4 regions of the Orrella sp. 11846 genome follow, and region 1 is predicted to be linked to each of the others. Evidence: predicted binding sites of a transcription regulator. Region 1 holds the regulator's gene; each other region holds the start of a gene.
What was found. Region 1 encodes LexA, which represses DNA repair genes until DNA is damaged. Its sites were predicted from a motif close to ACTGTATNNNNATACAGT; they were not measured.

Region 2: a site for LexA is predicted at 2,754-2,771, ahead of ACOI06_RS04140 (LexA family protein). Genes of this name have one in related genera too.
Region 3: a site for LexA is predicted at 6,499-6,516, ahead of dinB (DNA polymerase IV). Genes of this name have one in related genera too.
Region 4: a site for LexA is predicted at 3,371-3,388, ahead of recA (recombinase RecA). Genes of this name have one in related genera too.

The regions. Positions count from the first base shown of each region.
Region 1 is NZ_JBMERD010000009.1:27,344-35,094, forward strand. It holds gene uvrB (excinuclease ABC subunit UvrB) at 1-241, opposite strand, end outside; gene ACOI06_RS08970 (aromatic amino acid transaminase) at 446-1,654, shown strand; gene lexA (transcriptional repressor LexA) at 1,797-2,462, shown strand; gene ACOI06_RS08980 (RNA-binding S4 domain-containing protein) at 2,517-2,912, opposite strand; gene lon (endopeptidase La) at 2,933-5,395, opposite strand; gene clpX (ATP-dependent Clp protease ATP-binding subunit ClpX) at 5,526-6,830, opposite strand; gene clpP (ATP-dependent Clp endopeptidase proteolytic subunit ClpP) at 6,856-7,518, opposite strand; gene tig (trigger factor) at 7,639-7,751, opposite strand, start outside.
Region 2 is NZ_JBMERD010000003.1:251,902-259,652, forward strand. It holds gene ACOI06_RS04125 (SulP family inorganic anion transporter) at 1-594, shown strand, start outside; gene ACOI06_RS04130 (hydroxyacid dehydrogenase) at 695-1,726, shown strand; gene ACOI06_RS04135 (DUF3617 domain-containing protein) at 1,816-2,373, opposite strand; gene ACOI06_RS04140 (LexA family protein) at 2,791-3,234, shown strand; gene umuC (translesion error-prone DNA polymerase V subunit UmuC) at 3,242-4,513, shown strand; gene ACOI06_RS04150 (hypothetical protein) at 4,645-5,142, shown strand; tRNA gene ACOI06_RS04155 (tRNA-Val) at 5,240-5,314, opposite strand; gene dnaQ (DNA polymerase III subunit epsilon) at 5,427-6,122, opposite strand; gene ACOI06_RS04165 (efflux RND transporter permease subunit) at 6,097-7,751, opposite strand, start outside.
Region 3 is NZ_JBMERD010000011.1:32,915-40,665, forward strand. It holds gene ACOI06_RS10160 (sulfite exporter TauE/SafE family protein) at 1-477, opposite strand, end outside; gene ACOI06_RS10165 (FadR/GntR family transcriptional regulator) at 580-1,356, opposite strand; gene rfbB (dTDP-glucose 4,6-dehydratase) at 1,563-2,624, shown strand; gene rfbA (glucose-1-phosphate thymidylyltransferase RfbA) at 2,638-3,561, shown strand; gene rfbC (dTDP-4-dehydrorhamnose 3,5-epimerase) at 3,554-4,114, shown strand; gene ACOI06_RS10185 (hypothetical protein) at 4,111-5,244, shown strand; gene dinB (DNA polymerase IV) at 5,241-6,401, opposite strand; gene ACOI06_RS10195 (acyl-CoA thioesterase domain-containing protein) at 6,634-7,491, shown strand; gene ACOI06_RS10200 (glycosyltransferase) at 7,501-7,751, opposite strand, start outside.
Region 4 is NZ_JBMERD010000006.1:164,039-171,789, reverse strand. It holds gene ACOI06_RS06995 (AI-2E family transporter) at 1-559, shown strand, start outside; gene ACOI06_RS06990 (hypothetical protein) at 537-881, opposite strand; gene ACOI06_RS06985 (recombination-associated protein RdgC) at 1,000-1,902, opposite strand; gene ACOI06_RS06980 (response regulator transcription factor) at 2,472-3,194, opposite strand; gene recA (recombinase RecA) at 3,572-4,642, shown strand; gene recX (recombination regulator RecX) at 4,639-5,136, shown strand; gene ACOI06_RS06965 (DUF2889 domain-containing protein) at 5,214-5,804, shown strand; gene sucC (ADP-forming succinate--CoA ligase subunit beta) at 5,949-7,109, shown strand; gene sucD (succinate--CoA ligase subunit alpha) at 7,128-7,751, shown strand, end outside.

The DNA of each region.
Region 1 (7,751 bases):
GGGCTGCCAATGTTTTATTGGGTGCAAGCACCAAGGCAGGACGCCCTGTTCTCGCAATGACGTTTGCCATGGTATATGTCTTTCCAGACCCCGTTACACCGAGCAAGGTCTGAAACATCAAACCATCCTCAATACCTTCTGACAATCGTTCAATCGCCTCGGGTTGATCACCCGCTGGTGGATACGGTTGAAACAAGGAAAACGGACTATCTGCAAACTCTACGAAGTGACCTTGCGCCATGTTAGACTTTCACTTGGGTAAATTCCCATTTGCGTAAACAACTCTCCATTATGACGAGACACACGCGCAACGTCCAGTTTGAACAGAAAATGTGTAAAAAATCTTCTTTCTGAACAAATGACCTACGCGAGCATTTATGCTGAGGGGTTGACCTATTCGTACAGTCCAACCAAAGCTGCACCAAATGGTGCCAAAGGTAGTTTCATGAGCAATTTATTTGCGCAAGTGGCGCTTGCGCCCCGCGACCCCATCTTGGGTCTGACAGAACAATTCAATACCGACACCCGCCCCAACAAGATCAATCTGGGCGTCGGTGTTTATTATGATGACGAAGGACGCATCCCGTTGCTGCGTTGCGTGCATCAAGTAGAAATGGCGCGTGTACAAGCACAACTTGCCCACGGCTATCTGCCCATCGAAGGTTTAGCGAGTCTGAATCAAGGCGTTCAAAAGCTTTTGCTGGGCGCAGATCACCCCGCATTGGCACAATCATGCGCAGTGACCGTCCAGTCCATTGGTGGAACAGGCGCACTAAAAATTGGTGCAGATTTTCTGGCCACACTTAAGCCCGGTGCGAAAGTTGCGATCAGTAATCCCAGCTGGGAGAACCATCGTGCCCTATTCGAAGCTGCAGGTTTTGAGGTCGTTGAGTATCCTTATTACGATCCCAACACGCGAGGTTTAGACATTGAAGGCATGTTGAAGGCATTGCGAGAACTGCCTGATCAATCCATTGTGATTTTGCATGCATGCTGCCACAATCCGACTGGTGTTGACCCAACCACCGATCAGTGGGCCCTGATTGCAGACATTTGCAAAGAAAAGCAGCTAATCCCCTTTATGGACATTGCCTACCAAGGTTTTGGTACAGGTCTACAAGAAGATGCTCATGCGGTGCGCTTATTTGTTGAAAAAGGTCTGAACTGCTTTGTCAGCACTTCTTTTTCAAAATCCTTCTCACTCTACGGTGAGCGTATCGGCGCCCTTACCATCCTGACCGAAAGCGAGCAGGAAGCCAAACGCGTCCTGAGTCAAGTGAAACGCGTGATTCGCACGAACTATTCCAACCCACCCACTTTTGGTGCTGCCGTGGTCGGTGAAGTGCTCAACTCACCCGAACTATTCGCCATGTGGGACGAAGAGCTAGGTCAAATGCGCGAACGCATCAAACTCATGCGCTCTAGCCTTGTTGAAAAACTAGCAGAAAACGGCATCGATCAAGACTTTAGTTTTGTACTACGTCAGAATGGCATGTTTTCATTCTCAGGTTTAACTGCCGATCAAGTCGATCAACTTCGCGAAGAACATGCAATTTACGCACTCTCAACGGGTCGGATTTGTGTTGCTGCTTTAAATAGCCGCAACATCGATATCGTCTCAGACGCAATTGCACAAGTTCTGAAAGCACAATAAGTCGTACAGACTTTGATTCTGTCTGCGAGTGTCACAATGGCATTTGCAGACAACTAACACGCAGACACCTAACACTTGCCATTTCATATAAATTGCCGCATAATCTTTAACTGTAAATATATACAGATAAAAAGGCGATCTTATGGCGACCGCGTTGACTCCTCGTCAAGCAGAAATTCTAAATCTCATTGAAGATTTGATTGAAAAAAACGGTTTTCCTCCCACACGCGCTGAACTCGCCAAAATTCTTGGATTCCGTTCAATCAATGCTGCCGAAGACCATCTGCGTGCTTTAGCTAAAAAAGGCTACATTGAACTCAAGACAGGCGCATCGCGTGGCATTCGAATCTTACAGTCAAACCGTGAACCCGCCTCCAGCGAAGTATCTCTTTCCACAGCTACATCTTCAAATGAAGATAGCTTTCAGCTACCACTAGTAGGTCGTGTCGCAGCTGGCTCCCCTATTCTCGCAACAGAAAACGTCATCGACGAATATCAGGTGCCCCATAGTCTCTTTAAGAGCAAGCCAGATTATTTGCTCACTGTTAAAGGGATGAGTATGCGCAACATTGGCATTATGGATGGTGATTTACTGGCTGTCCGTAAGACACAAGACGCACTAAACGGCAGTATTGTCGTTGCCAGAATCGGTGAAGAGGTCACTGTAAAAAGACTACAGAAAGCAAAAAATAAAATCATCCTGCTTCCTGAAAATGAAGATTTTGAACCCATTGAAGCTCATGGAGATGAGGACTTTGCGCTCGAAGGCATCGCGGTCGGACTAATCCGCAATACAGCACTTCATTAAAGCAACAAACTTTCTGAATGATTGAAGAAAACGTGGCGAGTATTTTCAAAAGTTTTATTCGTCGCGTGTAAAACGCTCAATCTGACGTCGTTCTCGCTTAGTCGGACGACCACCCCGAATAGCACGCGCTGGCTCCGTGTAAAGACGACGGGCTTCACTAACCTCTTGACGCAAGGTCACACTCTCCGGCGTTTCCTCATAAAGCAACTGCGCCAAAGGTGCAGATCGCCTGACATCACTTAACATTCGCACAAGTACTTCGAGTCGTTCATGGCCTCGCTGAACACGAACACGCTCTCCCAGCTTAACAGGGTGCGCAGGCTTAACACGACTGTCGTTGACGTGAACTCGTCCTAACGTAATGGCTTCTGTGGCTAGGGAGCGCGATTTAAAAAACCGCGCCGCCCAAAGCCATTTATCCAACCGAACCGAATCCATGTTTTGAATCATGGGCTCTTAACACCTGCCGATTAATGTTTTGTCAGCGGTGCTGGACTTGTGTCTGATTTTCCACCAACCACAGCGGGTTGAGTGGCCTCTTCAGCCTCAATGGCTTCTGGCATACGCTCCAGAGCCACTTCCAGAACCTGATCAATCCACTTTACAGGCACAATATCCAGATGGTTCTTGATGTTGTCAGGAATCTCTGCCAAATCTTTGACGTTTTCCTGCGGAATCAGGACGGTCTTAATACCGCCACGACGCGCAGCCAGTAGTTTTTCTTTCAAACCACCAATCGCCAGTACTTCACCACGTAGCGTGATCTCACCAGTCATTGCGACATCAGCCTTGACAGGGATGCCCGTCAACGCAGAAACAATCGCTGTCGTGATTGCGCCACCAGCAGACGGCCCATCTTTGGGTGTTGCGCCTTCCGGAACGTGAACGTGTAGATCACGTTTTTCAAACACAGTATTGGAGATACCAAGACGGTTTGCACGTGAACGCACGACACTACGAGCAGCTTCCACCGATTCCTTCATCACATCACCGAGTGAACCCGTTCTGAGAATCTGTCCTTTACCTGGCATATCCGCGACTTCAATGGTCAGCAAATCACCGCCAACCTCAGTCCATGCCAAACCAGTGACCTGTCCGACCTGATTGTCTTTTTCGGCCATACCGTAGCTATAACGGCGCACACCTAAAAAGTCAGCCAAGTTTTCAGAATTCACTTCAACACAGTGCTCAACTTTGTCAGCTGCTTTGCGTGATTTTGATTTAGTCGTTTTTTCAGGTTCCAGGCTCACCAAAGACTTCACCACTTTACGGCAGACTTTGCTAATCTCACGCTCTAGACCTCGCACACCCGCTTCTTGCGTGTAATAACGAATAATGTCGCGCAAGGCATCATCACTGATCGTCATTTCACCATCGCGAAGCCCATTGTTTTTCATGAGCTTGGGCAGCAGATGTTCTTTGGCAATGTGAATCTTTTCGTCTTCAGTGTAGCCAGCCAAACGAATCACTTCCATCCGATCCAGCAAAGCGGGTGGGATATTCAGCGTATTGCTCGTTGCCACAAACATCACATCTGACAAATCGAAATCCACTTCCACGTAGTGGTCTTGGAATGTATGGTTTTGTTCGGGATCCAGCACTTCCAACAAAGCAGAAGCCGGATCACCTCGGAAGTCCATACCTAACTTATCGATTTCATCGAGTAAGAAGAGCGGATTTCTTACACCCACTTTAGTCATGTTCTGCAAAATCTTGCCTGGCATAGAACCAATGTAAGTGCGACGATGACCGCGAATCTCAGCCTCATCACGCACGCCACCTAAAGCCATGCGAACAAACTTACGATTGGTCGCCCGCGCAATACTTTGACCAAGTGAGGTTTTACCCACACCAGGTGGTCCCACCAAACAAAGAATGGGCGCTTTCACCTTATCAACACGTTGCTGCACAGCCAAGTACTCAACAATGCGTTCTTTGACCTTCTCTAAGCCGTAGTGATCATCATCCAAGACGGTTTCTGCCGTTTGAATCGAATGATTGATCTTGCTCTTTTTACGCCACGGTAAATCCACCACGGTATCGATGTAATTGCGAACCACGGTTGCTTCAGCCGACATCGGCGACATCATCTTGAGCTTTTTAACTTCAGCATCGACTTTTTTATGGGCTTCTTTTGATAAACCAGCTTTTGCGATGCGCTGCTCAAGCTCTTCGATATCCGCCCCATCTTCAGCATCACCGAGTTCTTTCTGAATGGCTTTCACTTGCTCATTCAGATAGTAATCACGCTGGCTTTTTTCCATCTGCTTTTTGACGCGACCACGAATGCGCTTTTCGACCTGAAGAATATCGACTTCAGATTCAATCTGACCCAACAAAGCTTCTAGGCGCTTAACGGTATCGGTGATCTCAAGCAGATTCTGCTTTTGCTCAAGCTTTAAAGGCAAATGCGCTGCAATCGAATCAGCCAATCGTGACGCACTTTCGATACTGGACAATGAGCCTAGTACCTCGGGTGGAATCTTCTTATTGAGTTTGACGTAGGTTTCAAACTGATTCACCACCGTACGTCGCAATGCCTCAACCTCAGCACCCTGCTCATCGACAGGCTCTAAGGGCATCACATCGGCAGAAAAATGTTCATCGGTATCCGAGATACTCAGAATTTTGGCACGCTGCACGCCCTCCACTAGGACTTTAACGGTCCCATCAGGCAGTTTCAGCATTTGGAGAATCGTGGCTAAACTTCCCAGCTCATAAACATCTTCTGGCGCTGGATCATCTTTGGAGGCTGACTTCTGAGCGGCTAGCATCACATTTTTATTGTCAGCCATGGCAGATTCGAGAGCACGAATCGAGCGCGGCCGACCCACAAACAATGGAATCACCATGTGCGGAAACACCACCACGTCACGCAAAGGGAGCAATGGTAATGTAATACGCTCAGCCGGTAAAACGGAATGACTTGACATAATTTGTCCTCTTCATTGTCGTCCCTGAAACACACTGCATCGGGACTTTCGCTAACTATGGTTAGTGATATTGGGACAATTTCCTGAATATCAAGTGCTGACCTGTAAAAGGCCAGCACATTCAGTACATTCAGGCTGCGGCATGATCATTGGTCTGATCTTTTTCTGCCTTTTTGTCACCCTTCTTGACTGTGTCATCTTTGTACAGCAATGTTGGTTTGGCATTGGCTGTAATCACGTTTTCATCCAAAATCACTTTGGAGACATTCCCGTAGGAGGGAATTTCAAACATGGTGTCTAATAACGCGTTTTCAAGAATTGATCTCAAACCACGAGCACCTGTTTTTCTTAAAATTGCCTTGCGAGCAATCGCGTGTAAGGCTTCGGATGTGATTTCCAGTTCAACATCTTCCATGTCAAACAGCTTTGTGAACTGTCGAATCAGCGAATTCTTGGGCTCAGTTAAGACTCTCACCAAGGTGTCTTCTGACAACTCTTGCAAGGTCGCAATCACAGGCAAACGCCCGACAAGCTCAGGAATCAATCCAAACTTAATCAGATCCTCAGGTTCAACCGACTCAAAGGCTTCACCAGCTGCTTTCTCACTCTTGGCAGCGACTGAGGCACCAAACCCAATTCCTGAACGCTCAGTGCGGTTCATGATGACCTTTTCCAGGCCATCAAAAGCGCCACCGACGATAAACAGAATATTGGTGGTGTCGACTTGCACAAAGTCCTGGTTCGGATGTTTACGACCGCCTTGAGGTGGCACCGAAGCTACGGTTCCTTCGATGAGTTTCAGCAACGCTTGCTGGACACCCTCACCTGACACGTCTCGTGTAATCGATGGATTGTCTGATTTACGTGAAATCTTATCAATCTCATCGATGTAAATAATGGCACGTTCTGCACGAGCAACATCGTAGTTGCAGTTTTGCAGAAGCTTTTGAATAATATTTTCAACGTCTTCACCGACATACCCAGCTTCGGTCAATGTCGTGGCATCGGCCATGACAAACGGCACGTTAAGCTGACGAGCCAGTGTTTGTACCAACAGGGTCTTCCCGGAGCCTGTGGGTCCAATCATCAGGACGTTACTTTTACTTAATTCGACTTCGTCTGCAGCCGGTTCAACACCGTGCGAAAGTCGTTTGTAATGGTTATAGACCGCCACCGACAAAATGCGTTTTGGCAAATCCTGACCAATTACATATTGATCTAAAAACTCTTTGATCTGAATCGGTGTGGGAAGCTCAGCACGGTCAGAAGGCTCTGCAATCAACTCTTCCAGAAGAATATTCTGACAAAGCTCAACACACTCGTCACAAATAAAACCGGAATGACCGGCAATCAGCTTACGCACCTCTTCCTGACTTTTTTCACAAAAAGAGCAGTGCAACTTCTTTGTGGACTTTCCAGTTTTCTTTTCAGTCATTATCTCGTGTACTCAATTTTCTAATTCAGCCAGCATCCGCATCCGCACGACTGGTCAACATCTTATCAATAATGCCATACTCCACAGCAGCCTGCGCTGACATGAAGTTATCGCGTTCCGTATCCAGTTCAATACGACTCACGGGTTGACCGGTATTCTCAGCCAAAATTTCATTGAGTCGGACACGCAAATCCAGAATTTCGCGTGCTTGAATCTGAATATCTGATGCCTGACCTTGCGCACCACCAGAAGGCTGATGAATCATAATCCGAGAGTTTGGTAGGCAATAACGTTTGCCTTTCGTACCCGCGGCAAGCAGGAAAGCACCCATACTGGCTGCTAAGCCTGTGCAAAGCGTGGAGATGTCAGGCTTCACGAAACGCATCGTATCGTACATCGCCATACCAGCGTATACCGAACCACCTGGAGAATTGATATAGAGTGAAATATCTTTATCGGGATTTTCTGATTCTAAAAATAGCAATTGAGCAACCACGAGATTGGCGCTCTGATCCGTCACTGGACCGACCAGAAAAATGACACGCTCCTTCAGGAGACGTGAATAAATATCAAATGCACGCTCACCACGACCGGACTGCTCAACAACCATGGGAATGTAACCCAGACCTGTCGGTGTTAATGAAGAGCCACCGTGCAGATTGGCGTAAAAATCAGCAAAATGATTCATAGAGATGTGATTGCTCATATTCTTGGTGCGGCTCCGATCCCGATTCAACTCAAATAACAGACAAGAAGGCGCTGCGAAATGGCAGCACCTCTTCGATCCATGGATATTACACCAGAGGAATTAAGCCTGCTCTGATTCGTCCTGTTCAGACGTTTCTGGCTCAGGTTGTGCTGTGCCCATGATTTCATCAAATGAGACAGCTTTCGGTGTAACTTTGGCTTGCGCCATAATGT
Region 2 (7,751 bases), on a different contig from region 1:
TCTGCCGTGCTCTTTATCGTGGCGTGGAATATGAGTGAAATTCCACGGGTCTGGACAGTCTTGAAGCGTGCGCCTGCTGCCGATCGTGTCATTTTGGTCGTCACGCTCTTGCTAACAGTCTTTGTAGACTTGGTTGTGGCAGTCAACGCCGGTGTCATTCTGGCGATTTTGCAGTTCTTACGCCGTATGGCTCAATCCGTTCGGGTACGCACGATCGAAGAAGATGCTTCGTTTCGGTTGTCACGTGTTGAAGGTCCCTTGTTTTTTGCGGCCGTTGGCATGTTAGAGAGTGCTGCACATGGGTTGCCATCCGGTGTCAAGCTTTGGGTGCTGGATCTTTCTCGTGTCTCATTTGCGGATGATACAGCTTTGCAAGCTTTGGAAGATGTCGTCAAAATTGCGCAACAGAAAGATTGCAAAATTGTCCTTGCGGATGCCAACGACATGGTCCTGAAAAAGCTCCGAAGTTATGGTGTTTTGAAGCGACTGGGTAAAAATGGTTATCTCAAAAACCTGTCTGACATTGAGACGCTAAAAGTAGCGGTCAATACACACCATGAACCTTTAGTTGCGACGTCTTCAGTGAGTGCTTAGGAATGTTCTTAATTTGTGCAAACAGAGTTTCGTATATGGTTCGCCCATCAGTAAAATATGTGATCAGTTGATGATTAAACTTGCCTAAGTGACTGTAAAAATGACTTTACAAATTGTCCGACTGGATCGCTGGATCGATCCCTGTTTTGATGAAATGATCCAGGCACATCCTGGTGTGAAACTGTCCATTATTGAGACCGATAGCCCCATGCAAGATAATCTTGCCTTGATGGCACGCACGGATCTGTACCATACGACGGCTTCTCGTGGAGAGACGCCTTTGCATTGGCATATTACGCCGGAACTGCTGAAATCTTGGCCACGACTTAAGGTGGTTTCAAGTACAGGGGCAGGTTATGACACCATTGATGTACAAGCCTGTACGGATGCCGGTGTTTTGGTGGTCAACCAATCGGGTGCTAACGCTGATTCGGTGGCTGAACATGCTTTGGGCATGATGTTGACACTGTTGCATCGAATCAGTGAAAGCGATCACGTGCTACGCACGTATGATCGGCGAGTGGCAGTATCCCGCGAGTCTTTGATGGGGCGTGAATTACGTGGCAAGACGCTGGGTCTAGTTGGGATTGGTGAGATTGGGCAACGTGTTGCTCGGCTTGCGAAAGCGTTTGGTGTACGTGTTTTGGCAACCGATCCTTATTTGGAGGATGCGCAAGTTGAGCAGCGAGGTGCGTTGCGAGTTCCTTTGGCGCAGTTGCTTGCAGAAAGTGACGTGATTAGTGTGCATTGTCCTCGCAACCAGGAAACAGAGTATTTGTTTAATGCCGAACTGTTTCAAGCCATGAAACCAAACTCAGTGTTCATTTCCACGGCGCGTGGTGGCATCCATGATGAGCAGGCTTTGTATGAGGCTTTAGTTTCAGGGCATTTAAGTGCGGCTGGTGTAGACGTTTGGGATCCTGAACCACCTGTTCAAGATCATCCTTTATTGACCTTGCCCAATGTGCTTGCCAGTTTTCATACGGCGGGCGTGACCCATGAAGCCAGACACAATGTCGCTAGATTAGGTGCAGAGCAATTGCTGCAGATTTGTCGGGGAGAAACGCCGCCTAGAATGGTGAACCCTGAAGTGCTTGATCGTGTGATGGCCCGCTTTGCAAGTGAGGCATAGTGCGCTTTAACGCAGTGCTTTTTAATCAGATGAGATGTGGGATGACTTAGAGGCGTGCTGTACACCCCTAAGTCATATGACGCATTGAATCAACGATTGAGAATCGATGCGGTGGTGGGGACTGAGCCACAGTCAGAGCTGACAAAAGTTGCGTCCAGTTTGATATTGGCGGGTCCTTCCGATGTCTGATCTAAATCAAATTCTGAGGTGAAGTGCTTTTTGCTATGAAACGTCATCATAAAGGTGCCGGATCCATTTAAACCTTCACCAGTGCACTTAACGTCACCCCGCCAGACTTTGTTGGTTTTCTGAATGTTGTTGAACGTGCAATCTTCATCAGAATAGCCGTTTTCGAAATGGTCCATCGACGCTTCTTCAGGGGTCATGCAAACTTGTGCGGACATGTCCTTGAAGTTGACACCCATCGCTTGCATTTGGTCTTGCATCATTTTCTGCATTTCAGGCGGAAGGGATGCCATTTGTTTCTTCATCATTTCTAATTGCTCGTTCAGGTTCGGTAAACCTGCAATGTCAAAGCTTGTTGCGTATCGCCAGAGACCTGGTTCAACAGATTGAGCCAGTGCTGCGCCCGAGACAGAAGTGGCCAAGATGAGCGTGGCACACAGGGAAGAAAATGGTCGTTTCATGACTCGCTCCTAAAAGTATTGTTCCTTGTGATTGTGACTGATATGTTTGCATATCCGATCGGTTGTGTGTTCGATAGTCTAATCAATCATGAGATTTCAGGCGTTTAAATTTAAAAAAAATGACTCTTGTGCACTGAGATCGAATTAAAAAGGTGAGTAATGATGGTGTCTGCTTTAGCACGCCATTGATGTTTTGTAGGGCATAGTTGGAAGCTCGCTGCTTTGCGATGAGTAGTTCACTTGTTGAATTTCCTCGTTTTTATCTTTTGGCAATAGATTTAAAATCCATCTAAAACGTCATCTAAAACGCTATCTCAGTGCTTGATCTTGCGATTATGCATTAGAAAAATTCAATGTGATCAGGATTATTGCCTCCCAATACTGTATATTTAAACAGTATCTAAAGAGGGATGAGTTATGGTGCAGCGTATTTTTTTCAAACCAGTTACTAAGCCGCTTTCAGAAGCTACAACAAACGCTATTCCGCTGTTTTCTTGTGCCGTATCGGCAGGTTTTCCATCGCCTGCACAAGACTATATCGAACGGGCCTTGGACTTGAATGAATACTGTATTACGCATCCAGCTGCGACGTTTTTTGTGCGTGCTGAAGGGTTGAGCATGGTGGATGCCGGTATTTTTCCAGGTGATGTGCTGATCGTCGACAGAGCCTTAACAGCCCGTACCGGTGACATTGTGATCGCCCGGTTGTTTGGTGAATTTACGGTGAAAGAGCTTGAGTTGGGTGATCCTTTGCGTTTACATCCAAGAAACGCTGAAATGCAACCCATTGTGGTGACAGTAGAAGCCGATCTGGAAATCATCGGGATTGTTACACACACCATTCATCGATTTCGTGTTTAAGTCAGCAATGAACGACACTGTATTTGCTTTGGTGGATTGCAACAATTTTTATGCCAGTTGCGAGAAGTTGTTTCGTCCAGATTTGAGAGAGAAACCCGTTGTTGTGCTTTCCAATAATGATGGCTGTATCGTGGCACGCAGTGCTGAAGCCAAAGCGTTAGGTATCAAAATGGGTACGCCGTACTATCAAGTACAAGCTCAACTAAAACGCCAAGGTGTGGTGGTGTTTTCATCGAACTATGCGCTGTATGGCGACATGTCTCAGCGAGTTATGAACACTTTGGAATCACTGGTGCCCGATGTGGAGGTGTATTCCATTGATGAGGCATTTTTGAATCTGACAGGGCTGCAAGCGTCCATGTCTTTAGAAACTTTTGGACAACAGGTGAGGCGACGAGTTTATCAATGGACGGGTATCACAACCTGTGTCGGGATTGCGCCCACAAAGACGCTTGCTAAGCTCGCAAATCATGCTGCAAAGGCTTATCCGGCGACAGGTGGTGTCGTCGATCTCACCTCTCTAACACGTCAAAGGAAACTAATGGGGCTTGTACCTGTTGGTGAGGTTTGGGGTATAGGACGGCAGCTGTCAGCTCAACTAGAGAGTTTTGGGGTGATGACCGCATTACAGCTGGCGGACACCAATCCAGACTGGATTGGAAAACGCTTTTCTGTTGTGGTTAAACGGACGGTTTTGGAACTCAACGGACATGCTTGTCTTGCTTTGGAAGAAGAGCCGCCAGCTAGGCAACAGGTTTTATGCTCACGCTCATTTGCGGATGCGGTGACTCGTATTAGCGATATGCATGAACTAATGGCTCGATTCGTGGAGCGTGCCGCTGCTAAGCTGCGTCAAGAGAACCAACAAGCAAAAGTTCTGTCCGTGTTTATTCGAACCAGTGCGCATCACGCCGGCAATCGTTTTTACAGTCGTCGGGCCACAGTTGAATTACTTGAGTATACGAGTGATACCCGTCGTTTGACGCAAGCAGCTCAAGATGCGCTGAAAACGATTTGGCAAGATGGGTTTCAGTACAAAAAAGGCGGTGTTTTACTGAACGATTTAAAACGAAATACAGGCGAGCAATTGAGTTTGTTTGAGCATTCAGTCGAAACACCTAAAAGTGAGGCACTGATGCGTACTTTAGATGAAATTCATCGTAAAGGGCTTGGGCAGGTGTTTCTGGCAGCCAGAGGCACACGCCGCGGCAGTGAAATGAAACAGGCTAGATTGTCACCTGCCTACACGACACGTTGGCGTGATTTGCCGAGAGTGTGAGTACGCTTGTGTTGGAAGCTTAGTAATATGGATACACTACAAAATAAAAAACTACCCACATACCTTCTCAGCGCCAAACGCAGCAGTCGTAGAAATAGGTGCTGATTTTCTGGTCTGTTATCTGGAAAGCCATGTCAACAAACGAAACTCCGACTGTTTCTGAGAAATCTCCAAAAACTTCACGCCGCCGAAAATTTATTTGGATGATCGCTTTTGTGATCCTTGCGATCTTTTTTTATCCCTATGGCTATGATTTTTATTTGGAGAAGACTGGGAAAAAAGGACCGCCTGTTTTGCCGACCTGCGATAGCAGTCAAGTTGCGGAAGAAATCATTAAAAAATATGGCACAGTGGCTGAAATGATTGCTTCTTTTGTGCCAACCAAGTACTTACTTGACCTCAAGAAGTCAAAGGCTGTTGCGCATCCTTCGGATCAGAAAAATCTTGTTCAGTGTGTGGCTGAATATAGCTCGTTGTTTGGAACTGGAATGGTGTCCTATAACATTCGCTGGTTTGATCCTGAGCAACCCTCGTTGGATAAGATTGTGGTGGAAATTACGGCTGGAGATTTGCCTTTTTATCAGTTGATTCAAGAGGTTCAGACACATCTTTATGGTCCAGCGATCTGAAATGATTTTTTAGTTCTTTTGATATAAAAGCTTTTTGATCGCTTGCGGGCTCATAGAAAAAGCCAGACCTGCGTATGCATGATCTGGCTTTTAAATTTGGTGGGCGATACTGGGTTCGAACCAGTGACCCCTGCCGTGTGAAGGCAGTGCTCTACCACTGAGCTAACCGCCCTGATTGTTCAAGTAATTCTGTGAAAAATCAATCATTTCGTAAGGCTTTGATTGATGAGTGACAGCTTGAATCAGGTACGCAGTTTTGCGTAAAGAAAGAATTATACACCGGTTTAGGTGTTCTGCCAAAGAATAGGTTGTTTACTTGATTTTGCGATGGCTTCCATATACGCATCATGGGCTTTGAGAGTTGCCTCATCCAGTGAGATGGATGGCAAATCATAGTGTTTCTGTGTGTGCGTCTGATTCGATAAGCGCTGTGTTTCATCGAATGAGCCCATGGCCAGACTGTCTTGGCCACGTGTCATGGCCAACCAGACATCGGCCAGCAGCTGTGAATCCAGGAGGGCGCCGTGTAGCGTTCGATGGGCATTGCTGATGCCATAGCGGTCACATAGCGCATCGAGCGAATTTCGCTTGCCAGGATGCAGTGATTTGGCGTGTCGCAGGGAGTCTGTGATTTTGGCGCAATGGTCTTCGATTGGACTGCGTTGAATGCTTTTAAGCTCAGCGTTTAAAAATCGAACGTCAAACGGCGCATTGTGAATAATGAGCTCTGCACCTTCAATGTAGGCCAGAAAATCGTCCACATGGTCCTTAAAGCGCCCTTTGTCAGATAGAAAGGCTGTGTCTAGGCCGTGCACGCGTAAGGCTTCCGGATCACTGTCGCGATCAGGATTGAGGTAGACATGAAAATCATTGCCTGTGAGTGCACGATTCACGACTTCGACCGCACCGATTTCTACAATACGGTGCCCGTCGTCAGGGCTCATGCCTGTGGTTTCAGTGTCCAGAATGACCCAGCGCATTCGCTTCTCCATGTGTTTGGGTGGTTGTTTCGGGGGTGTTCGTTGTGACAGGTTGCTCAGCAGAAGGCAGCTCCCGAACTTTGCGGCTTGCAATAAGCGTATAGGCCACTGGAACCACAAACAGTGTTAGAACCGTCCCTAGGGTTAAACCACCCACCAGAACCCAACCGATTTGTTCGCGAGATTCCGCGCCTGCCCCCGTTGAAAGTGCTAATGGTAATACACCCAGCACCATTGCGCCTGTTGTCATCAGAATGGGGCGCAAACGCAGCACACTGGCTTCAATGACCGCTTCGAACATCTCTTTACCAGCTTCGCGAAGTTGTGTAGAAAACTCCACAATCAAAATACCGTGTTTGGTAATCAAACCAACCAGCGTCACGAGACCGATTTGACTGTAAATCGACAGCGTATTGCCAGTTAACCAAAGCGCAAGTAAAGCACCCGTCATCGATAAAGGCACGGTCAGCAAAATGATGAATGGGTTGCGCCAACTCTCAAATTGCGCGGCTAGTACCAGATAAATAAAGACCAGCGCCATCACAAAGACCATGTAGATACCGCCTGAGGCATCTCGAAACTCTCGTGATTGACCATCCAGGTCCAGTTGAACCGTCGGTGGGAACATGTCGCGTGCAACTTGTGTCATGTGATCCAGAACTTCGCCCATGGTGTAGCCCGGGGAAATCGTGGCTTCGACTTTGACGGCTCGCAAGCGGTTGAAGTGGTTTAAGGATTGTGGTGAAACAGTTTCTGACACCTTGGCGACGTTGTCGAGTTGCGTCATGCTGCCGTCACGGGCACGCACGTAAATATCAGAGATGTCCGTGGGCTCGTCACGTTCATCACGTGCGACTTGGACGATGACCTCATACTGTTCACCATCTTCCTTAAAGCGTGTGACCTGACGGCCTCCAAGCATGGTTTCGAGTGTGCGTCCAACCACGCTGACATCGATCCCTAAGTCGGCTAATTTGTCACGATCCACTTCAATTTGAAGTTCAGGTGTATTCATGCGCAAGTCCATCTGCAGGTTGCCCACACCCGGATAGCTTTCTAGTGAACGCATATACTCATCGACCATACGATGCAACTCTTCGTAAGGCGCTTGACTCATAATCACAAATTCAATGGGACGTGATGTGGCTCGTAAACCAAAAGAGGGTGGGTTGGTTGGAAAGGCTCGCACCCCACTGATTTGGCCAAATTTAGAGAGTAACTCGTTGGCAATTTGTTGCTGTTTAACGGTACGATCTTCCCAAGGCTTAAGTCGCAAAATGGCAAAGCCATCTGCAACGGTTGGGAAGCCGACGGTTAATTGACGCGCTTGAGCTTCATCGATGCCTTCATAGATCTTGTCAATTTCTTCCGCACTCTCGAGCATATAGCTCAGTGTGGCACCTTCAGGTCCAGACAGAATGCCAAAGATCACGCCACGGTCTTCAATGGGGGCCAGTTCAGTTTTGATTTGCGTAAACAGCAGACCACTGCTGGCGGCAACGGCTAAACCGAGCACCACAACCAGAAAACGAAAGCGCAATGCCACTGTAAGTGCTTTGCGATAAATGTTGTTGAGGCCTTCGAGCCCGTTTTCAATCAAAAGATAGAGTTTGTTGTGTTTCTTTTCAT
Region 3 (7,751 bases), on a different contig from region 1:
CACAAAAGGTGGCCCACCAATTCCACCAATCGATGTTAGAACCCCGCTGGTTAAACCGGCAATGCTGTCTTGTATACGCCCACGTCGACCGCGGTAATGCCAGCCCGCCAACAGGATGAGCGACAAAACTACCACCACAGCGGCCACCAGTTTGCGCATCAGATGCTGATCCAAACCAGACAGAACCCATCCACCCAAGGGGATACCGATTAATGCGGCGGGCACCATGCGCCACACCAATGGCCAGTCTATGTCTTTACGAACACCGGGCAAGACCTGAAAGGTCGCCATAAAATTCAGACCAATCACAACGATCACCACGTCTGCAGGCACCAGATATAAGCTGAGCACTGGCGCGAGCAATAACCCAGCTCCGAACCCAGAAAACGCCCGCATGGTGGCCCCCACAATGGTGGTCAACAACAACACAGCAAACATGCCAGTTGTAGGAAACAGTTCGTTCCAATAGGACAGCACGGCAGTTTTCCAAAAAGCGTCTGAGCGACGCCGAAAAGAAAGAATCCACTTAGTCGCTAGTCACAAGTGGATTCAGGTGATGATGACAACAAACTCGGTTATTTAATCACCAAAGAGACTGCGATAACCGTTAATACCGTGTTCTAGATGCTCACGCATCGCTTGACGAGCGGCATTGGCATCTTGACGCTCAATGGCATCCACGATACGTGCATGCTCGAGTTGTTCCTCATGAATGCGTGATGTGCCAGAACTGCGAAACCGCAAAGTCCGGACTGCATCTTTCAGAGCTGAACTCAGATGCCCCATGATGCGCACAAAATACGGGTTGTTGGAAGCGTGAATGACCGCCAAATGAAAATCAACAGTCGAGGTTGCACCCGCTTCCCAATCATCAGGCTGCTCTTTTAGTGCTTTTAATGCCTGATGCAAATCATCGAGTTGAGCTTGTGTACGGTGCACTGCCGCCAAGGCCGCTGCGCCTGACTCAATTTCAACGCGCAGTCGATAAACGTCAATCAGCTGTCGGAAGTCCAACAAGTCATCTTGCGCAACTTCAAATGGACGATTATCAATATCTTGTTTAACAAACGTCCCCACACCATGGCGCGTTTCAACCAAACCGGTCAGTTTCAGACGGGCAATGGCCTCACGCACGACATTTCGGCTCACACCAAACTGGGCACCAAGGGCTTGTTCTGTCGGTAGGCGCTGTCCTGGGCTTAGGGTTTCATTCAGAATGCGATCCCGAAGCTGTTGTGCGATTTCATCGGCCAGATTCTCGGGTCGACCCAAACTATCAAACGCTGCGACTGGCTTGACCATCGACTGACGACGAGTTTCACGACTATGAACTGTTCTACCTACTCCGTTCCACATACTTTACCCCCGTTGCATTGTTACCATATGACTTTCGATCATGATTAACCCCGATCTTTTTGTGCTGCTGGTTAGGTTCCGTCAGCCGCGTCGGGTTAGATCCATCATAGTGAGATTTAGCAAGATTGTATGAATGTGGGATGTCCAACAACTTGTCTAGTTTTTAATAATTTCTTAATTTTTATCTAAAAAATGAAGAGCACATCATGATTATAGTGACCGGTGGCGCAGGTTTTATTGGCAGTAATTTCATTCATCTTTGGCTAGAAAATCAGCAAGAATCTGTTCTGAATTTAGATTTACTAACTTATGCTGGAAATCCAGAAAACTTATCGATATATCAAGAAGATGATCGATATAAACTAATTCAAACTGACATCGGAAATCGTGTACTGATTGATCAAATCTTGGCAGAGCACAAACCTCGCGCAATTCTCAACTTTGCGGCCGAATCACACGTCGATCGATCCATTCTCGGACCTCAAGCATTTCTTGAAACCAATGTGATGGGAACGTTCCACCTACTGGAATCAACTCGAAACTATTGGACAAAATTACCACTTTCACAACAAAAAGACTTTCGCTTCATCCATGTTTCGACCGATGAAGTCTTCGGAACACTGACACCCGAAGCACCGGCTTTCACTGAAAACCATCCTTACGAACCGAATAGTCCATACTCTGCCAGCAAGGCCAGTTCAGACCATTTAGTCCGTGCCTGGCACCATACTTATGGTTTGCCCACCATCACCACACACTGCAGCAACAACTACGGGCCCTATCATTTCCCAGAGAAATTGATTCCGCTCGTTATCCTGAATGCATTGCAAGGCAAATCCTTACCCATCTACGGTGATGGTCAACAAGTTCGTGACTGGTTATATGTACGCGACCATGCGCAAGCCTTAATGACCGTGCTGGCCGATGGAGAGCCAGGTCAGACCTACAACATTGGCGGCAATTGTGAACGCACAAACCTTGATGTGGTGCGCACGATTTGCACGCATTTGGATCAGATTCGTCCTAAAGCTGACGGCCTGTCTTATGCGGAGCAAATTACGTTTGTGACCGATCGTCCTGGTCACGACCGTCGCTATGCGGTGGACACTCGTAAAATCTCACAAAGCCTAGGCTGGGAGCCTGAAGAAACCTTCGAAACCGGTCTGCTTAAAACCATACAATGGTATCTGGACAACCCCGAATGGGTTGAGCATGTGACCAGTGGCGCCTATCGTCAATGGATTCAGACGCAATACCAACAACCGTAAAAAACAGACACTTATGACAACCCACGCACACTCAGGCTCAAGCCGACGCGGCATTATTCTGGCAGGTGGCTCAGGCACACGGCTGTATCCACTGACGCACGCCGTCTCCAAGCAGCTTTTACCCATTTATGACAAACCGATGATTTATTACCCGCTCACCACATTGATGCTAGCGGGTATTCGGGACATCTTGGTGATTTCCACACCTGAGGACACACCTCGGTTTGAAACATTACTGGGTGACGGTCGCCAATGGGGGCTTAACATCGAATTTGCTGTACAGCCTTCTCCCGATGGTTTGGCTCAAGCGTTCATTATTGGCCGTAATTTCATTGACAGACACCCAAGTGCGTTGATTCTTGGCGACAACATTTTTCATGGACACGATCTGGTCAAGCAATTACGCCAAGCAGATGCCAGAACGCAAGGTGCCACCGTCTTTGCCTATCATGTGCATGATCCTGAGCGTTATGGCGTCGTTGAGTTTGATGATCAACAACAAGCAATCTCCATCGAAGAAAAACCCGCTAAACCTCGCAGTCCCTATGCAGTCACCGGACTTTATTTTTATGATGATCAGGTGTGCGAAATCGCCAAAGGTATCCGTCCGTCCGCTCGGGGCGAACTGGAAATCACCGATATCAACCGGCATTACCTGACTCAACAAGCTTTGCAAGTTGAGATCATGGGTCGTGGCTTTGCATGGCTGGATACCGGCACACACGACAGCTTACTGGAAGCCTCCAGCTATGTCGGTACACTCCAAAAACGCCAAGGTCAGTTAATTGCCTGTCCGGAAGAAGTCGCTTTAGATGCAGGCTGGATTCAGGCCGACGCACTGATGGAATTGGCCGCCCCCTTATCAAAAAATGGCTATGGACAATATTTGATGCAGCTGGCACAACGCCATCTGTCAGGAAACAACCAAGATGCTTGAAATCACGACCACCCGTTTGCCTGAGGTTTTACTCATCAAACCTCGGGTCTGGGGCGATGCCCGCGGCTCTTTTTATGAAAGCTTTAATCAACGAGAGTTTGAATCGGCAACGGGCGTGCGCGAAACCTTCGTCCAAGACAACCACAGCCGATCAAGCAAACACGTTTTACGTGGTCTGCATGTACAAGTCCAACAACCTCAGGGCAAACTTGTTCGTGTGATTGAAGGTGAAGTCTTTGATGTCGCCGTCGACGTGCGTCAAGATTCCCCAACCTTTGGGCAGTGGACTGGGCACCATCTTTCAGCTGAGAACCACCTTCAACTTTGGATTCCTGCAGGGTTTGCACATGGTTTTTTAGTTCTGAGTGACTCCGCTCAGTTTCTGTATAAAACGACGGATTACTACGCACCAGAACACGAGCGCAGTATTTTGTGGAATGACCCCGAGATTGACATTGACTGGCCACTGGGCGATCAAACCCCCATCCTGTCGCTCAAAGATGAAGCACCACAAGCATTGCTTTTAAAGGATTTTCATCAATCTAAAGCATGAGTAGCCAAGCAAGCCATGGACTCGTCGCCGTGTCTTCACACGGCTTTGGCCATTGGGCACAAATCACTCCGGTTCTGGAAGCAACGGATCGTCTCATCGCCCAACAAGATTTGCCGCCCATTCGTTGGACAATTCGCACCACTCTAGATCACGATCAAATTCAATCACGTTATCCACACCCCATCACAATCGATCCCGTCGCCGATGATTTTGGGATACTGATGTTCGATGCGATGCGTGTCGATCTGGTGCAAACCTTGCAGCAATACAAGCATCTTCACCAAAACTGGTCCGCACATGTAGAACGTGTTAGTCAACAACTCGTGACCCAACAAGTGGATTGGGTCCTTGCCGACATTCCATACCTCACGCTGGCAGGCGCTCGTGCCGCAGGCATTCCATCACTCGCACTTTGCTCTCTACATTGGGCCATCATTTTGGAACAACTCGTGCAAGCCGATCCCAAGGCACTCCAAATAGCCCAAGTCAGCTCACAGACATTTGAGCAGATTCTGACCCAAATGCACGATGCGTACGCCAGTGCTCAAGCGTTTCTCGCACCAGAACCTAGTATGCACATGCCTCGCCTGCCGAACTTACACAGCATCGGACCCATTTGTCAGCAAGCTGCAATCACTCAAGTCTCAAAACGAGACAGATCACACTGGTCTGTTCTAGCCAGTTTGGGTGGCATTCCAACCAGCTATTCAATGGCAGACTGGCCAACTCACTGCCTGAACAAGCCTATCCAATACATCGTGACACCCAGTCAAGTCGATCAGCATCCAAATGCCGTGAGTGCCAGCCAGTTGGGGCTGTCTTTTACGCAAACTTTCCAACAATGCGACTTGGTGATCACCAAACCAGGTTATGGCCTTTTTGCCGAATCAGCTTGCGCAGGCAAACCCGTGATTTATCTAGCACGCGATGACTGGCCCGAATCACAAGCACTGATCACATGGTTGCAGCAGCACGGACGGGCTTTGTCTTATGAAACCCAGCCATTGAGTTCATTACTGGACACATTGCTTTCAGAAGCACCACCCACACCCGTACATCCGAGCGGCAACGAAGAAGCTGCCCAATGGGTGATCAATCGATTGGTGAATCCGCAAAACAACAACGCTTAAATATCAAAATCAAAAGGTAAAGCTGCCTGACGGGGCGAATCCGGTGCGTTGTCCACCAAACTAGACGCTTTAACGCCTAACAGTCGTAGTCGACCTGTCCACTCAATTCGACGTAAGCACTCACGTGCCATGCGCACGATCGTCTCAACCTCGTCTGTGGCCCGACCGACAGTCACATCACGGGTGACTGTTCTAAAGTCCGCAAAACGCACTTTGATACCGATAGTTTGCGTCATCACTTGTTTACGTAAAAGGTCTTGTGCCAAACGTTCACACAAAGACTCCAGCGACTGAGTTAAGGCCTGACGGTCCTGGCGTACATCCATATCTCGCGCAAACGTCGTTTCCCGACTCAGCGATTTAGGAGCACTGTGCGTGACGACCGGTCGATCATCCAGTCCGTGCGAAACCCGGTGCATCCAATGCCCTGTATTCGATCCAAAAAGCGCAATTAAGGATGCAAGTGGTGTCTGCGCAAGTTCGGCAATGGTTTCGATCTGGTTGTCTTTTAAACGCTGTGTGGCTTTGGGACCTACCCCATTAATTGCACTAACCGCCAATGGCCAAATACGTTCACGCACACTGTCCATATCGAGGAGCGTTAAACCATCGGGTTTATCTAAATCAGATCCGATTTTTGCGAGTAACTTATTGGGCGCAATCGCCATCGAGCAACTTAGCCCCGTCGCTTCGTGAACAGCCGCTTTAATTCGCATGGCTAATTCGCGTGTTTCACCAGGCACATCGGTCAGATCAATATAAATCTCATCAATGCCACGATCTTCCACATCGGGCGCAATGGCACGCACCGCATTTTTAAACAAGGCAGAATAACGGCGATAGGCATCAAACTGAGCTGGCAACAAGATCGCATCGGGCGCCAGCCGTGCACTGCGCATCAGACTCATCCCTGAAAACACGCCCAATGCCCGTGCCTCATACGTCGATGTCGTCACCACGCCTCGACCCGTATACTGCGCTAAACGTAACGCCGTCCATTGTCCTTGTGCATCTTGTTGTGGTGCATCGACAGATCGTCCGCCCACAACAACTGCTTGACCCCGTAAATGTGGGTAGTGCAATAATTCAACAGACGCAAAGAATGCATCCATATCCAGATGCGCAATGCGTCTCGCAAGGACATGCTGGTCAGACAAGTTTCATCTCCATCACAGTGAGGCGCGCGTGTATATTGAAGACCGTGCGTCATGCCATCCGAAGCAAGACCTCACGCTGTCATAATCGTAACTGATTTCTGTCTTTACGCTCAGTGACATGATTCATCAAAAGGGCTGAACAACTTTGAACTCAAAAGCATTCATTCAAGAACACGTTTTGCGCTCGATCGTCCTCGACCGCACACCGGGCTACCATTTTTGTGGCAATTTTATGGGTATGATTTTTGAAGATGTCTACGATGGCCGTGCCCGCGTCACCATTCCCGATGGACCGCATCTCAAAGACAAAAACGGACATCTTTCACCAATTTGCTTGGCAATTGCAGCTGATTTTGCGGCCGCATCTGCGATTCGCACCGCCGAGGATCCTGCGCAACGTTTAGCCACTGTGAATCTACATGTTCAGCTCACCAATGCCTCTTTAAATGGAGATCTCGTCGCTCGCGGTGAGCTTCTGGGTTATTCAGAAAACGCCCAAGGCCGATTGGGACTTGCCAAGTTTGAAATTCATTGCAATGATCAACTTGTTGCCTTTGGCACAGGTACCTTCATGGTATTACCCGCCCCGGGCGGGCGCATTCTGCACCCAGTTCCATGGATTAATCGACGTCCACCTGAGTCACTTGAGTTGCCTGATCCCACAACCTTAGAAGCACACGAAAAAGAAATTTATACCCGTGCACAAAACGCACTGACGGCCTACACAGACAACAACACCCCGTTTCTAGACGCCTTTCTAAACATTCGCACACAAACGCTCGATGGCGCGGCCCGAGCTGAAATGGACAACGGCCCCCATGTAGGCAATCGTGTGGGGCATCTACAAGGTGGTATCAGTCTGGCACTCGCCATGGCAAGTGCCAATGCGTCCTTACCTGAAAATTGGAATTTATCTGGCATTACAGCGGCTTATGTCAGTCCGGGACAAGGCGATGCAATCACAGCCTATTCTGACGTCGTGCATCAAGGCCGTTTGACCGCTGTGATTAGTACCAAACTGATCACATCCGAAGGGCGATTGGTGCTGGAAGTCACCACCAACCATGTTCGTCAACAAGACAAAACCTGATCTGACGATTTATCGATCCTGAGCCGTCTGTCGCCAAGCCTGTAATTGGGCGGTTACAGACGCATCATCCCGATCTTCTTTCAGGATGCCATCGGGTGTCCAAACTCGATCTTCCTGCTCGGCCTGCAGGTATAACTTCCAGCGGTTGCGGGCATCTTCCGATGGGCCACGTTTGAAATACTGCCCGTCAAAGTGAACCATCGAGGCGGCATAGCGCAAATTCAAAACCTTGGCGCCTGTCTTGCGCAAACGTCGTTCGA
Region 4 (7,751 bases), on a different contig from region 1:
AACAAGGTTTATGAGTCGGGTGGCGACGGTTGTACGTGCCACCATTAAGGGCAACGTTGCTGTGGCTGTTTGCCAGGGTATTTTGGGTGGGCTGATTTTTTGGGTGCTGAACATTCCACAACCGACGTTGTGGGGTGCCGTGATGGCGGTCTTATCGTTATTGCCTGCGGTAGGGGCTGGTTTGGTCTGGGGCCCAGTTGCAGTTTACTGTTTGGCAACGGGTGATATTTACAAGGGTGTCGTTCTTGGACTGTACGGCTTGTTGGTGATCAGCCTAGTCGACAATGTTTTAAGACCCATTTTGGTTGGCAAAGATACACGTTTGCCCGACTATCTGGTTCTGTTGTCGACTTTAGGTGGTTTAAGCCTGTTTGGTTTAAGTGGGTTTGTGGCAGGACCTTTGATTGCCGTGTTGTTTTTGGTGGCCTGGGATCTGTTTCGAGTCATGAATGACAATCAGCCTTCACTCATTGACATTGATGAATCAGACGTACCGCCTCAAGTGGATCAGTCGTCGACAGCATCAGACCCAAGATCTAGCGATCAAGCAGATTCGTAGCGCGAAACCACGTGTTTTGATCTTCACATAAGAAAACTACGATTTCTTCGTCATTCATGAGTTCGATTAGGTCGAACATCGTGTGCAATGGGGTGGGATCGTCAGAGCTTAATGCGCCGACGTGGATAGGGTGGCCACGCTCAAAGATTTCTTCAGGAATCAGCTCAGGTAAGAGACCAGGATCAGGCGGGCCCACTACTAGAATGATGGTGACTGAAAACTCGCCGAGTGCGTCATACACACTGGGCTTAGCGGTAAGACGAATTTGAGTCAGTTGTGCACCCAAGGACTCTAGAGGGAAAATATCAAAATCTTCTAGCATCAGATGCAGCCTATTCAGTGTTGATAGAAACGTAGGTTGTGATTCAGAATTGTTTTACCTAAAAGCATTGGACGACTGCAAGGTCGCCCAATTGCTTCAATGGTTAGGGTTGATCTACTTAATCGCGTTGCTCTTGGAGAGCACGCATCACAGCATTGAGCATGTTTTGTAATTCGTGCGTCATGAGTGTGAAGTCTGCATCTAAACGTTCGGATTCATTGAGTGTGGCATCGGCTTGCGCACGCTCTTCCAGAATATCGAGCGGTTGTATGCGTCGTAGGTCCGATTCTTCGGTCAACACAAAACTGATCCGATCTTCCCAAGTGAGTGCCAAACGTGTGCATTGATAGCCATTTTCAACATGCTGCGTGATGGTCGGTAAATCGACATGATGTTTGGCGTAACGAATAACGCCTGTAATATCGCCAGAAGATTGCCACTGACTATCTGCATCAATCGTAAAGCCTTCGTCAGCTTGTGCCTTGATAGACCAGTCGGTCATAAGCTGGGCACTAGATTTCTCCAAACGTAAAGGTTCAGCTGGGTAGGGGTGTAGGCTCTTACCTAACGCTGAAAGAACGTCTTCGGTCTGTGCATTAGCGGCAGCATCAATGACGAGCCATTGGTTGACCGGATCAATCCAGACACGTACATCACGGGCAATACTGAAGGCGCGCGGCATGAGTGACTCGATGACCATTTCTTTGAGATCACGCAACTGCTTGCGACCAGGGCGATAGCCTTGCTCTGCTTCTAGGACTTGAGCGCGCTCTTTGACCTCCTGATTGACAACGGTTGCGGGTAGTAGTTTTTTTTCAATCCGCAATGCCATCAGAATTTGGCCATTGATATTGACCGCTAGGCGATCATCATCTTCTCGAGGAGGCACCCAACCTTGAGAAACCGCACTTAAAGAATCTGAAGGGGTGAAGCGATGACTGGCCAGCGCTTGGTCGATCTCACTCCAGTGTTTAGTCCAGTGATTGGCCAGTCTGAAGACTTTGAGATTTTTGAACCACATATGTTTGACTCGCTCAGTAAAAAGTGAACAAGTTTAGTGCAAGCAGGCGAAGTGTCAACCAGAAGTCTTCCCAGTGGTTGTTTTTATCCGTGAGATAAATAGCTAGCCATTCCGTAAAAAAAACCCCTTCATTTGCATGAAGGGGCTAAAAAGCCGGTAGGGTGCAGCAGTCCCATCCGGCGGGGGACTATAAACCAGCGTCATCTCACTTGGTTTGACTCTACATGAATGGGGCGATCGCTGATTTGAATTCTCTTCCTCACATTGAATTGTTGTTTTTGAAACTGTGCCAGATTTGTGATGTGTTGTGTTTTAGAAGACAGCCTTTTGAAATTCAAAACACATCAGCAGGCATCATAGGCGATTAACCTGACACCAAGCTGACAGGTTTGAATAATCTGTTGCATGGAAGTGACGATCAGTAATCACTCACTTAAGTGAGTTTCTCTACCTAAACGATTCATGACAGTCTGCCATAAGGGACAACAAGCAGGTAGATATCTGTAATTGCGTGTTTCACTCCGCAAAACAAGCATGATTGCTCGAAGCGATTTCGATGTGAATTTCAATTATTGATGGATGTCGTTTGGAGGTGGGACGTGTTGAGGACTTGCGTGGTTTTGGGGGTCAGGCTTTTGTAAGCAATAGCCAAGTCCACGGACTGTGGCAATATGAACGCCGCTACTTTCGAGTTTTTTACGTAATCGATAGACGTAAACCTCAACTGCATTAACTGTCACTTCTTCACCCCATTGGCATAAGAAGTCGACGATTTGATGTTTATTGATGATTTGTCCAACGCGCATCAGAAAGATTTCGAGCAGACTGATTTCACGGGCTGATAGTGGTAGTGGTTGATTGTTCACTGTCACGGTACGCCCGACTTGATCGAATGTCAGTGTGTCGTAGCGTAACAAGGGGTTTCCAGTTCCTGAAGTACGCCGAATTAAGGCGCGAACCCGTGCTTCAAATTCTCGAGATGAGCATGGCTTGGACATAAAGTCATCTGCACCAGCATCAAGTAGGCGTACGCGCTGCTCTACAGAATCTGAAGCCGTTAGGATGAGGACAGGGAGTGTGTTGTTGTGTGCGCGTAAGTTTTGCAGAACTTCAACGCCAGAAAGACCTGGTAGGCCGAGATCTAAGATTAAGAGATCGAAATGTTGCGTGCGCAACACAGTATCCGCAGTCATGCCATTATTGACGGCATCGGTTGCATAGCCCAGTTGTCTCAGTGATTGCGTTAGGGCATCTGCGAGTGCATGGTCATCTTCAACAATCAGAATTCTCACAATGCAGGTCCAATAGTCAGTGTGGTCGCAGAATTCAGGCGATACTTGCTAAGGATTTAGCGATAATCACCATTCTACACACTGAAACAATCAAGGATGTGTTGATACGCATATTTCTCTTGTTCAAATCTGTTTTTCCTGAAATTATTCGTTGCGTTACGTTATAAATTATCTATACTGTTCATAAATACAGTAATATGAGATGTCATAATTAAACATGACAAATCATCTGGCAGATGATTACGATATCTCGCAGGTTTAACTCACCATGCGATACGATGAATATCTTGTGCGGCAAATCGACCAGTCGTTAAAAATCGACTCATGCGTGATGTTGCTGTTTCTCTAGTTTCACGTTCAGTTAAGGGAATTTTTATATGAGCGATAAGTCTACGAAGTCAGTTGCGAATTCAGAAAAAAGTAAAGCACTGGCGGCGGCGCTTTCTCAAATTGAAAAGCAGTTCGGTAAGGGTTCCATCATGCGTTACGGTGATAACGAGGTGGAGCATGACATTCAGGTGGTCTCCACAGGCTCACTTGGACTGGACATTGCTTTGGGCGTCGGTGGGCTGCCCCGGGGGCGCGTGATTGAAATTTATGGACCAGAATCTTCTGGGAAAACAACGTTGGCCTTGCAAGCAATTGCCGAAATGCAAAAGCTCAACGGTGTATGCGCGTTTGTAGATGCTGAGCATGCTTTGGATGTGCAGTACGCATCTCGCTTGGGTGTGAATCTGACCGATTTGCTGATTTCACAGCCAGATACGGGTGAGCAGGCTCTAGAAATTACCGATGCTTTGGTACGTTCTGGGTCGGTGGATTTGATTGTGATTGACTCAGTGGCTGCATTGGTGCCCAAAGCAGAGATTGAAGGTGAAATGGGTGACTCTTTACCCGGTCTTCAAGCGCGCTTAATGAGTCAGGCGCTACGTAAGCTGACTGCTACCATTAAACGTACGAATTGCATGGTGATCTTTATTAACCAGATTCGTATGAAAATTGGTGTGATGTTTGGTAGCCCAGAAACCACGACAGGTGGAAATGCGCTGAAGTTCTACTCATCGGTTCGTTTGGATATCCGACGCATTGGTGCCATTAAAAAGGGCGATGAGATCATCGGTAACGAAACGCGTGTCAAAGTCGTTAAAAATAAAGTCGCACCACCATTCAAACAAGCTGAGTTTGACATCATGTATGGTGCTGGTATTTCACGTCAAGGTGAAATTATTGACTTGGGTGTTCAAGCCGGTGTTGTCGACAAAGCGGGTTCTTGGTATAGCTACAGTGGGACTCGCATTGGTCAGGGTAAAGACAATGTTCGTGAATATTTGCGCGAAAACCCATTGCTTGCCCATGAGATCGAGAACAAGGTTCGTGAGCATTTTGGGGTGGTGACTCTAGGTGAACCCCCAGTTGCCGAGCCTGAGAAGCCAAAGCAGGATGAATGAAAGCTCGCATTTCATTAAAAGCTCGCGCTGTCCGATTGTTGAGCCAGCGTGAGCATTCCCGCCAAGAACTAATCCGTAAGTTACGATCTCATGTTACAGATGAATCTGAACTTGAGCGTGTGTTGCAAGAATTGGCGGATCAAGGCTGGCAGTCGGATGCGCGTTTTGCACAAGCGCTCACGCGTCGGGATCAGGTTAAGCACGGCATACGTCGAATTGAAATGACTTTGCGTGAGCGCGGGGTAGATCAGGCGCTGATTGAAGAAAGCCTAGAAGCCCTGAAAGACACAGAGTTTGAGCGTGCGTATCAGGTCTGGTATAAGCGTTTTGGTGCAGCAGGCTTGCCACAAGAGCCTCGTGAGTACGCGCGTCAGGCGCGATTTTTAGCGTCGCGCGGATTTGGGAGCGATCTAGTCATTAGGATTTTGGAAGGACAGCGTCCAGACGCTTGGGATGACTCTGAAAACTTTCATGCGGACTTCGGAAATTTGTAAGTCTGTAAGGTCTGTCATTGTGGTATTAGAAGTTCGCGCTATACTGAACGGATATCTGAACCCAAGCTTGTTGCGAGATGCCTTTACCAACCCCTGATTATCCCCGCACCCCTTTGCATAACCGAACCATTCGTGCCCAGTCTTTTGAGCGCGAAGATGGTCTATGGGACATCGATGCAGAATTGATTGACACCAAAGCGTACGATTTCACACGGCGCAGTGGTGAAGTGCATGAAGCAGGTCGGGCTGTGCATCACATGCATGTACGAATTACTTTTAACGAAGCCTTTGAGATCGTGGCTGCTCAAGTGGTCTACGATGCAGCACCTTATGGAAAACAGTGCAGCTGCATTGCAGCAGCCTATGGTGATTTGGTTGGCATGAATCTGGTCAAAGGTTTCAGACGTGCAGTTAAAGAACGGTTTGGCCGTGTCGCTGGCTGTACGCACGTGAGTGAGCTCGCAGGTTTTTTACCGACCGTAGCTATACAAAGTCGGGCGGGTTCTCGGGCCCGTAAACCTGTGCAACCGGCTGGGCGTCGCCCGTTTCAAATTGATGGCTGTCATGCGCTGAGTCAGCATGGTCCGATCGTTCGGGAGTTTCACCCGGATTGGTATGTCCCGCTGACTGAAGAAAGCAAATTGACAGCCAAATCGGATTGCTCATGATCACTTCTCAATGGAGTGATCTGGCGAAAGCCGTTACAGATTTCGGCAAAGCGCTGGTTAGTCAGGAAGATATCCATGATCACTCCAGACATTTAAAATCTGTTTTTAACCCTGTCTCAAATTTAACGACCGAACAAGGTACACATGAATATCCACGAACATCAAGGTAAGGAGCTGCTGCGCAAATATGGCGTGACAGTACCCCAGGGATTTCCGGTTTATGACGTTGAGGAAGCGGTTTCTGCCGCTGAAAAACTCGGCGGTCCAGTCTGGGTGGTGAAAGCTCAGATTCATGCAGGCGGACGTGGCAAAGGCGGTGGCGTTAAGCTCGCACGCTCTTTGGACGAAGTCCGTGAAATGGCTGGTGAAATCCTCGGCATGCAATTGGTGACGCATCAAACAGGACCTGAAGGTCAGAAAGTGCGTCGTTTGCTGATCGAAGAAGGCGCAGACATTAAGAAAGAATACTACCTCGGCATTGTGACTGATCGCGGCACACAACGTGTTTGCGTGATGGCATCTAGCGAAGGTGGTATGGATATCGAAGAGGTTGCTAATAGCACCCCTGAGAAAATTCTCAAGGTTTTTGTTGATCCAACCGTTGGTTTCAGCGAGAAAGAAGCACGTGAGATGGCCATTGGCATTGGTGTGCCTGAAGCAAGTGCTGATAAAGCGGCTGATCAGTTCCGTCGTCTCTATCAGGCGTATATCGAAACAGATGCGTCATTGGCAGAAATTAACCCATTGATCCTGACCGGCGGTGGCGATATTGTGGCATTGGATGCCAAGTTCAATTTTGACTCGAACGCATTGTTCCGTCAGACTGAAATTGTTGAATATCGCGACCTGCATGAAGAAGATCCACTGGAAGTTGAAGCCAGCCGTCATGATCTTGCTTATATTCAACTTGATGGCAACATCGGTTGCTTGGTCAATGGTGCTGGCTTGGCGATGGCCACAATGGATACGATCAAACTGTTTGGCGGTGAGCCCGCTAACTTCCTGGACGTCGGTGGTGGTGCGACAGCAGAAAAAGTGACTGAAGCATTCAAAATCATGCTCAGCAACGAAGATGTACGCGCAATCCTAGTGAACATTTTCGGAGGTATTATGCGTTGCGACGTCATTGCAGAAGGCGTGATTGCAGCTTGCAAGGCGGTCAATCTGAATGTGCCGCTGGTGGTGCGCATGAAAGGTACGAATGAAGAACTGGGTAAGCAGATGCTGGCCGATTCCGGATTGCCAATCATCAGTGCTGACACCATGGCCGATGCCGCACAAGCTGTTGTTGATGCTGCCAAATAAACGTCAGGGATTTAAAAAATGTCGATCTTAATTAATAAAGATACCAAAGTTATTACCCAAGGAATCACTGGTAAAACCGGTCAGTTTCATACTCGCATGTGTCGCGAATATGCCAACGGTCGCGAAGCATTTGTAGCTGGTGTGCATCCGACCAAAGCAGGCACTGATTTTGAGGGAATTCCTATTTTCGGTTCAGTCGCCGATGCGAAAGCTGAAACTGGTGCAACTGTCTCAGTTATTTATGTTCCTCCCGCAGGTGCTGCGCAGGCGATTCTCGAAGGTGTTGAAGCTGAACTGGATCTCGTGATTTGTATCACCGAAGGTATTCCTGTTCGCGATATGCTGGAAGTAAAAAGCCGCATGAATGCACTGAACAGCAAAACATTGCTGTTGGGTCCTAATTGCCCCGGTCTGATTACACCCGATGAAATCAAAATTGGCATCATGCCCGGTCATATTCATCGTCGTGGCAAAATTGGTATTGTCAGCCGTTCAGGCACACTGACCTATGAAGCGGTGGCGCAAGTGACCGAATTGGGTCTAGGTCAATCGAGTGCCGTTGGTATTGGTGGCGACCCCATCAATGGCCTGAAGCACATCGATGTCATGAAAATGTTTAATGACGATCCAGAAACAGAAGCC